2 linked regions of the Bradyrhizobium diazoefficiens genome follow. The protein of the gene in region 1 binds, or shares a complex with, the protein of each later gene. Links are inferred from orthologs where the notes say so. Each region holds a gene or a part of one and is shown in the gene's direction. Other genes may lie near its edges. The genes, in order: pnp and JJB99_RS20720.

What was found.
Region 2: the proteins of pnp (region 1) and JJB99_RS20720 are in contact, whole or in part, in a cryo-EM structure (PDB 9QH0), measured with the Escherichia coli proteins. The link is inferred for Bradyrhizobium diazoefficiens from one-to-one orthologs.

What each region holds. Positions count from the first base shown.
Region 1 is NZ_CP067100.1:52,008-55,310, forward strand. What follows is about bases 239-3,230. They hold pnp (polyribonucleotide nucleotidyltransferase), read left to right. Parts: upstream 239-649; coding sequence 650-2,812; downstream 2,813-3,230. Other genes in these bases: katG (catalase/peroxidase HPI), read right to left, coding at 3,035-3,230. Also shown: rpsO (30S ribosomal protein S15), read left to right, coding at 1-185; more of katG, read right to left, coding at 3,231-3,303. UniProt on the Escherichia coli protein: Involved in mRNA degradation. Catalyzes the phosphorolysis of single-stranded polyribonucleotides processively in the 3'- to 5'-direction. Also involved, along with RNase II, in tRNA processing.
Region 2 is NZ_CP067100.1:4,361,850-4,365,825, forward strand. The notes cover bases 204-3,868. They hold JJB99_RS20720 (Rne/Rng family ribonuclease), read left to right. Parts: upstream 204-581; coding sequence 582-3,668; downstream 3,669-3,868. Other genes in these bases: JJB99_RS20725 (NAD(P)/FAD-dependent oxidoreductase), read left to right, coding at 3,734-3,868. Outside these bases: more of JJB99_RS20725, read left to right, coding at 3,869-3,976. UniProt on the Escherichia coli protein: Endoribonuclease that plays a central role in RNA processing and decay. Required for the maturation of 5S and 16S rRNAs and the majority of tRNAs. Also involved in the degradation of most mRNAs.

The sequences.
Region 1 (3,303 bases):
TCGCGATCCTGTCGGAACGCATCAACAACCTCACCAACCATTTCAAGACCCACGTGAAGGACAACCATTCGCGTCGTGGCCTCTTGAAGCTGGTCTCGACCCGTCGCTCGCTCCTCGATTACCTCAAGAAGAGGGACGAGGCGCGTTACAAGGCGCTACTCGAGAAGCACAACATTCGTCGTTAAGTGTTCCCGCGCGCGCCACTGGCGCGCGTTTTTGCGCGTGGTTTCGAACGAAAGCGTTTGTCTAAAGGTTTTTGATCGAGGCTGCGTGCGCGTCGGCTGCGAGGCCAAAGTGCGATGAGAATCGCACTTTTGGATTGTTGTTTGAGCATGATCTTTTCGGAAAACCGCTTCGCACTTTTCCGGATCATGCTTGAGGGACGATTCGCAACCGGGCACGATGGGCGAAGACCGCGGTTCGGTGTTCGCATTCGTGCCGACTGACAGTCCAGCAGCAATCCGGCGGCTGGGCACAACGGGCAAGGCGCCCGTATGACCCGAAAGGATGGACGCCATCCGAAATCCAAAAACCATGGCAGGATCGCAGGTCGCTGATCATCCGCTCCGATCAGCGTCCTGCAATCTTGCGCATGGTTTTTGTTTTTCGAGCCGTTCCTTCTTTCGAGAACCCATGAAAGAAGACCTCTATGTTCAATAAGCATTCAGTCGAGATCGACTGGGGCGGACGCCCTCTCAAGCTCGAAACCGGCAAGATCGCCCGCCAGGCCGACGGCGCCGTCGTCGCCACCTATGGCGAGACCGTGGTGCTCGCCACCGTCGTCGCGGCGAAGGCGCCGCGCGAAGGCGTCGACTTCCTACCGCTGACCGTCGACTACCAGGAGAAGACCTACGCCGCGGGCCGCATTCCCGGCGGCTATTTCAAGCGCGAGGGTCGTCCGACCGAGAAGGAGACGCTGGTCTCCCGCCTGATCGACCGTCCGATCCGTCCGCTGTTCGTCGACGGCTGGCGCAACGAAACCCAGGTGATCGTCACCGTGCTCTCGCACGACATGGAAAACGATCCCGACATCGTTGCGTTGGTGGCGGCCTCGGCCGCGCTGACGCTGTCCGGCGCACCCTTCAAGGGCCCGATCGGAGCGGCACGCGTCGGCTTCGCCAATGACGAGTTCATTCTTAACCCGACGCTCGACGAGATGGTCGACACCCAGCTCGACCTCGTCGTCGCCGGCACCGCGGACGCCGTACTGATGGTGGAATCGGAAGCCAAGGAGCTCAACGAGGACATCATGCTTGGCGCCGTGATGTTCGGTCACCGCCACTTCCAGCCGGTCATCAACGCGATCATCGAGCTCGCCGAGAACGCCGCCAAGGAGCCTCGCGAAGTCACCGTAATCGACAATTCGGCGCTCGAGAAGGAAATGCTCGGTCTCGTCGAGCAGGAGCTGCGCGCCGCCTACGCCATTCCGGTCAAGCAGGATCGCTACGCCGCGGTCGGCAAGGTCAAGGAAAAGGTGATCGCACACTACTTCCCCGAAGGGCAGGAGCCGAAATACGACAAGCTGCGCATCGCCGGCGTGTTCAAGGAGCTGGAAGCCAAGATCGTTCGCTGGAACATCCTCGACACCGGCAAGCGCATCGACGGCCGCGATGCCAAGACGGTGCGCAACATCGTCGCCGAAGTCGGCGTGCTGCCCCGCGCCCACGGCTCGGCGCTGTTCACCCGCGGCGAGACCCAGGCGATGGTCGTGACCACGCTCGGCACCGGCGAAGACGAGCAGTACATCGACGCGCTGTCGGGAACGTATAAGGAAACGTTCCTGCTGCACTATAACTTCCCTCCCTACTCGGTCGGTGAGACCGGCCGCCTCGGCGGCACCAAGCGCCGCGAGATCGGCCACGGCAAGCTGGCGTGGCGCGCGATCCACCCGGTGCTGCCGCCGCATCACGAGTTCCCCTACACGATCCGCGTGGTCTCGGAGATCACCGAATCCAACGGCTCCTCGTCGATGGCTTCCGTCTGCGGCGCCTCGCTCGCGCTGATGGATGCCGGCGTGCCGTTGAAGCGGCCGACCGCGGGCATCGCCATGGGCCTGATCCTCGAAGACAAGCGCTTCGCGGTTCTGTCGGACATCCTCGGTGACGAAGATCATCTCGGCGACATGGATTTCAAGGTCGCCGGCACGGAGCAGGGCATCACCTCGCTCCAGATGGACATCAAGATCGAGGGCATTACCGAGGAGATCATGAAGGTCGCGCTCGGCCAGGCCAAGGATGGGCGTATCCACATCCTCGGCGAGATGGCCAAGGCGCTCACCAACGCCCGCGCCGAGCTCGGCGAATACGCGCCGCGCATCGAGACCTTCAAAATCCCGACCGACAAGATCCGCGAAGTGATCGGCACCGGCGGCAAGGTGATCCGCGAGATCGTCGAGAAGACCGGCGCCAAGGTCAACATCGAGGACGACGGCACCGTGAAGGTCGCCTCCAGCGACGGCGAGGCGATGAAGGCCGCGATCAAGTGGATCAAGTCGATCGCGTCCGAGCCGGAAGTCGGCCAGATCTATGACGGCACCGTCGTCAAGGTGATGGAGTTCGGTGCTTTCGTGAATTTCTTCGGCTCCAAGGACGGCCTCGTCCACATCAGCCAGCTCGCTTCGGCGCGCGTGCAGAAGACCTCCGACGTCGTCAAGGAAGGCGACAAGGTCAAGGTCAAGCTGCTCGGCTTCGACGACCGCGGCAAGACCCGCCTTTCGATGAAGGTGGTCGACCAGACCACCGGCGAGGACCTCGAGGCCAAGGACAAGGCCGCCGAGGGCGAGAAGGCCCCGCGCGAAGCAGCCGGCGAGTAATCGCACCACTGCATCAGAAACACGAAGGGCGGCCTCTCGGCCGCCCTTTTTGTTTGTGCTCGTTGTTTGTGCTCGCCCCGGGCCGAGCTGCGCTCCCTCGCCCGCTTGCGGGAGAGGGTTGGGGAGAGGGTGTTTCCACAGAGAGACTCCCAAGGAGGAAAGAGCCCTCACCCGCCGCGCTTCGCGCGTCGACCTCTCTCGCAAGCGGGAGAGGTGTCAACCTCACGCCGCGATGTCGAACCGGTCGAGGTTCATCACCTTGGTCCAGGCCTTGGCGAAGTCCTGCACGAACTTCTCCTTCGAGTCGGAGGTCGCATAGACCTCGGCGAAGGCGCGGAGCTGCGAGTGTGCGCCGAAGATCAGATCGGCGCGCGTGCCGGTCCACTTCACCGCGTCGGTCTTGCGGTCGCGGCCCTCATAACTGCCGTCAGCCACTGGGGCCCACTGCGTGCTCATGTCGAGCAGGTTGACGAAGAAGTCGTTGCTGAGCG
Region 2 (3,976 bases), 4.3 Mb from region 1 along the record:
CCCATTCCACGTATGTACGGAGTGCTGACGGCCGATATTTCCGGTTGTGTCGCATTCAGCCTCCCGGTGCAGCGCCGGAACTCTCAAGGTTTGGGAATTCCAGCGTTTTCCGTTTCCCTCTAAGACCAGCGCGGTGCGCGGCAGCGAGGTGGAGCGGGCGAAGCCCCGGTGGCGGACGGTCCCGGGTTACCTCAGCGTTTCCGGGACGGTTTTGACAGCGACGCGACCATTTACCCGGTCCCTTAATCCCAAGGGAGCGGTTCGTGATCCCCAAGGCGAGCGCGCTCGCGCCATGCCTGGCCAACAGCAACTGATTGAGGGGCGGCCCCGCCGCCCAATGCTTCATACGGGCCGACGCTTGATGCGCCAGACTGTGCCGACGAATTCTGAAGGACCATTCGCGACGCTGCGGAGTGATACTCCCGCGCGCCGCCTCGGTCCTGAAGCTTCCGGTTCGGCAAGGCGCGAGAGACGGCGTTTCGGCCTTCCCCTCACCCCCGAATCAGGTGGACCGTCGCGTCACCCGGCAGCGCAATTCGCGCCCACGGTCGATCGCGCCCGCCGCCGCCAAGAGTTAAGACATGCCCAACAAGATGTTGATCGATGCCACCCACCCGGAAGAGACCCGGGTCGTCGTGGTCCGCGGCAATCGCGTCGAAGAGTTTGATTTCGAGACTGCGCAACGCAAGCAACTGCGCGGGAATATCTACCTCGCCAAGGTCACAAGGGTCGAACCCTCGCTCCAGGCCGCCTTCGTCGAATATGGCGGCAACCGCCACGGCTTCCTCGCCTTCAGCGAAATCCATCCCGACTACTACCAGATCCCGGTCGCCGACCGGCAGGCGCTGATCGAGGCCGAGGAACAGGCCCATCGTGAGGCCGAGGAGGAGAGCGAGAACCGCTCCCATGGCCGCCGCCGTTCGCGCCACCGCAATGCCCGCCGCCGCGGCCATGGCGAGCGCGTCCGCAGCGACATCGTCGAAGGCCTCGAGGCCGGCGTCGATCCCACGGCCCAGCCGGTCGAGGGCGAGGCCCTGCACCCTGAGGGGGCTTCGCACGAGAGCGAGTACCTGCACGCCGATGCCGAGCATCATGGCGAGCACGAAGCCCACGATCATCACGACCACGATCATGGCGAGCATGATCACGAGCATCATGATCACCACGACCATGATCATCGGGAGCACGGGCACGACGATCATCATGAGACCCATGATGACGACCATCATCACGATGCGCACGACCATCACGACCATGATCATGACGAGACGCCCGCGGCCGTCGGCGCCGAGCCCGTAGTCGCAACCGAGACCGTTGCCGAGCCGCAGGAAGCCCACGCTGATGAAGCCCATGCCGAGGCTCTGGCCGAAGCCGTGACCTCGGCCGCGGAGCCGGCTGATGCCGTTTACGGCGACGGCGCCGAGGCGCCGCATGCCGAGGCCGCGGAAGCAGCCGGCGAAGACGACGAGGACGAGGACGAGGACGGCGAGGAAGCCGAAGAGGAACACGTCGAATCCGTCGGGGGCGACGACGTGCTCGAGGAAGTGCCCGAGCGCACCTTCCGTCCGCGCCGCCAGTACAAGATCCAGGAAGTCATCAAGCGCCGCCAGGTGATGCTGGTCCAGGTCGTCAAGGAAGAGCGCGGCAACAAGGGCGCGGCGCTCACGACCTATCTCTCGCTGGCCGGCCGCTATGCCGTGTTGATGCCGAACACCGCGCGTGGCGGCGGCATCAGCCGCAAGATCACCAGCGCGCAGGACCGTTCGCGCCTGAAGGAAGTGGTGCAGGACCTCGACGTGCCCGAGGGCATGGGCATCATCCTGCGCACCGCCGGCGCCTCCCGCACCAAGCCCGAGATCAAGCGCGATTTCGAGTATCTGATCCGGATGTGGGAGACGGTGCGCGACCTGACGCTGAAGTCGCAGGCCCCGACCCTCGTCTACGAGGAAGGCTCGCTGATCAAGCGCTCGCTGCGCGACCTCTACAACAAGGAGATCGACGAGATTCAGGTCGCCGGCGAGTCCGGCTACCGCGAAGCGCGCGATTTCATGAAGATGCTGATGCCCGCCAATGTCAGCGCGGTGAAGCAGTATCGCGATGGCCAGCCGCTGTTCTCGCGCATGGGCGTGGAGAGCCAGTTGGACGCGATGTTCTCGCCGACCGTGCAGCTGCGCTCCGGCGGCTATATCGTGATCAATCAGACCGAGGCGCTGGTCTCGATCGACGTCAACTCGGGACGATCGACCCGCGAGCACCATATCGAAGACACCGCGCTCAAGACCAATCTGGAGGCCGCCGAAGAGGTCGCCCGCCAGCTCCGCCTGCGCGACCTCGCCGGCCTGATCGTCATCGACTTCATCGACATGGACGAGAAGCGCAACAACCGCGCGGTCGAACGCAAGCTGTCCGATTGCCTGCGGCAGGATCGCGCCCGCATCCAGGTCGGCCGCATCTCGCATTTCGGCCTCCTGGAAATGTCGCGCCAGCGCATCCGCGCCAGCGTGCTGGAGTCCTCGACCGACCCCTGCCCGCATTGCGGCGGCACCGGCCACGTCCGTTCGGTGTCGTCGGTGGCGCTGCAGCTGTTGCGCGGCCTCGAAGAGATCCTGATGAAGGGCGCGACCCACAATCTCGTGGTTCGCACCCGCACCGATGTCGCGCTCTATGTGCTGAACCACAAGCGCGGGCATCTGCGCGACCTCGAGAACAGCTTCAAGGTCACGCTGTCTGTGATCGCCGACCCCAGCGTCAGCGGACCGCAGGCCTATCTCATCGATCGTGGCGAGCAGGTGCATACGCTCGAAGCCGCCAAGGCGCTGCTCGCGGCGCAGGCGGCAGCGAGTCCGCCGCCGCTGGCCGAAGAGGCCTATGACGACGAGGAATTCGATCCGGAACTGGAATCCGAGGTCGAGACCGAGGAGACCGAAGGTCTCACCGAAGAGCAGGCTGCCGGCGAGGCCGGCCCCGAGCAGGACGGCCAGCGCCGCAAGCGTCGCCGTCGCCGCCGCGGCCGCGGTGGCCAGCGCGACGGCGAGCTGCGCGAGGACAGCCCACCCACCCTTCCCGAGGCGGTCGTGGCCGCCGGCGAAGGCGAGGAGGACGATGCCGATACCGAGCAGGACGGCGAGGAAGGCGAGGAGCAGGCCGCCCGTGGCGAGCAGCAGGGCGGCGGCGAGCGCCGGCGCCGGCGCGGTCGCCGCGGCGGACGCCGTCGGCGTGGCGGTGGCGAGGAAGGCCTCGCTGGCTCCATCGGCGACGAGCTCGCGGCCAATGCCCCGCCGGAAGCGAGCGACGCAGTCGCCGACTTCGACAGCTTCGGCAGCGAAGCTGCGCCCTCGATCGCACAGGCCGAGCACGTCGTGGAGCCGCAGGCTGCACAGCCTGAGGCGCAAGCGGAAACGCCGGCTGCGGCCCAGCCGGAGCCCGCGCCCAGCGCCGCAGCCGAGGAGCCTGCGGACGACAAGGCGGCGCGCCGCCGCTCCACGGTCCGGGAAAAGGTGAGCTTCCTGCTCAACAGCGAGAGCGAGCCGGCAGCGCCGGTTACGGAGGCGAGCGAGCCGGTTCCTCCGCCTGCGCCTGAGCCTGCGCCGGAAGCAGCAAATGAAACGCCGGCCGCACCGCGTCGTGCCGGCTGGTGGTCGCGGCGCTTCGGCGGCGGCGGCGAGTAAGAGAGACAATCGCGTTGAAACCGCCCGGCCAAACCGGGCGGTTTTGATTTGGCGAGGGCATTCGAATGCAAAGCGCGATCGTTCTCGGCGGCGGCATGATTGGCGTCAGCGCGGCGCTGCACCTGCGGCAGCGCGGCTGGTCGGTCACGCTCGTTGACCGCAGGGAGCCGGGCCGCGAGACCAGCTACGGCAATGCCGGGATGATCCAGGCCGAAGCGGTGCGCCCCTATCCGATGCCGCGCGATCTCTTTTCGCTGCTCAAGATCGCGACCGGCCGCACCAACGACGTCCGCTACAGCCCGTCGTCG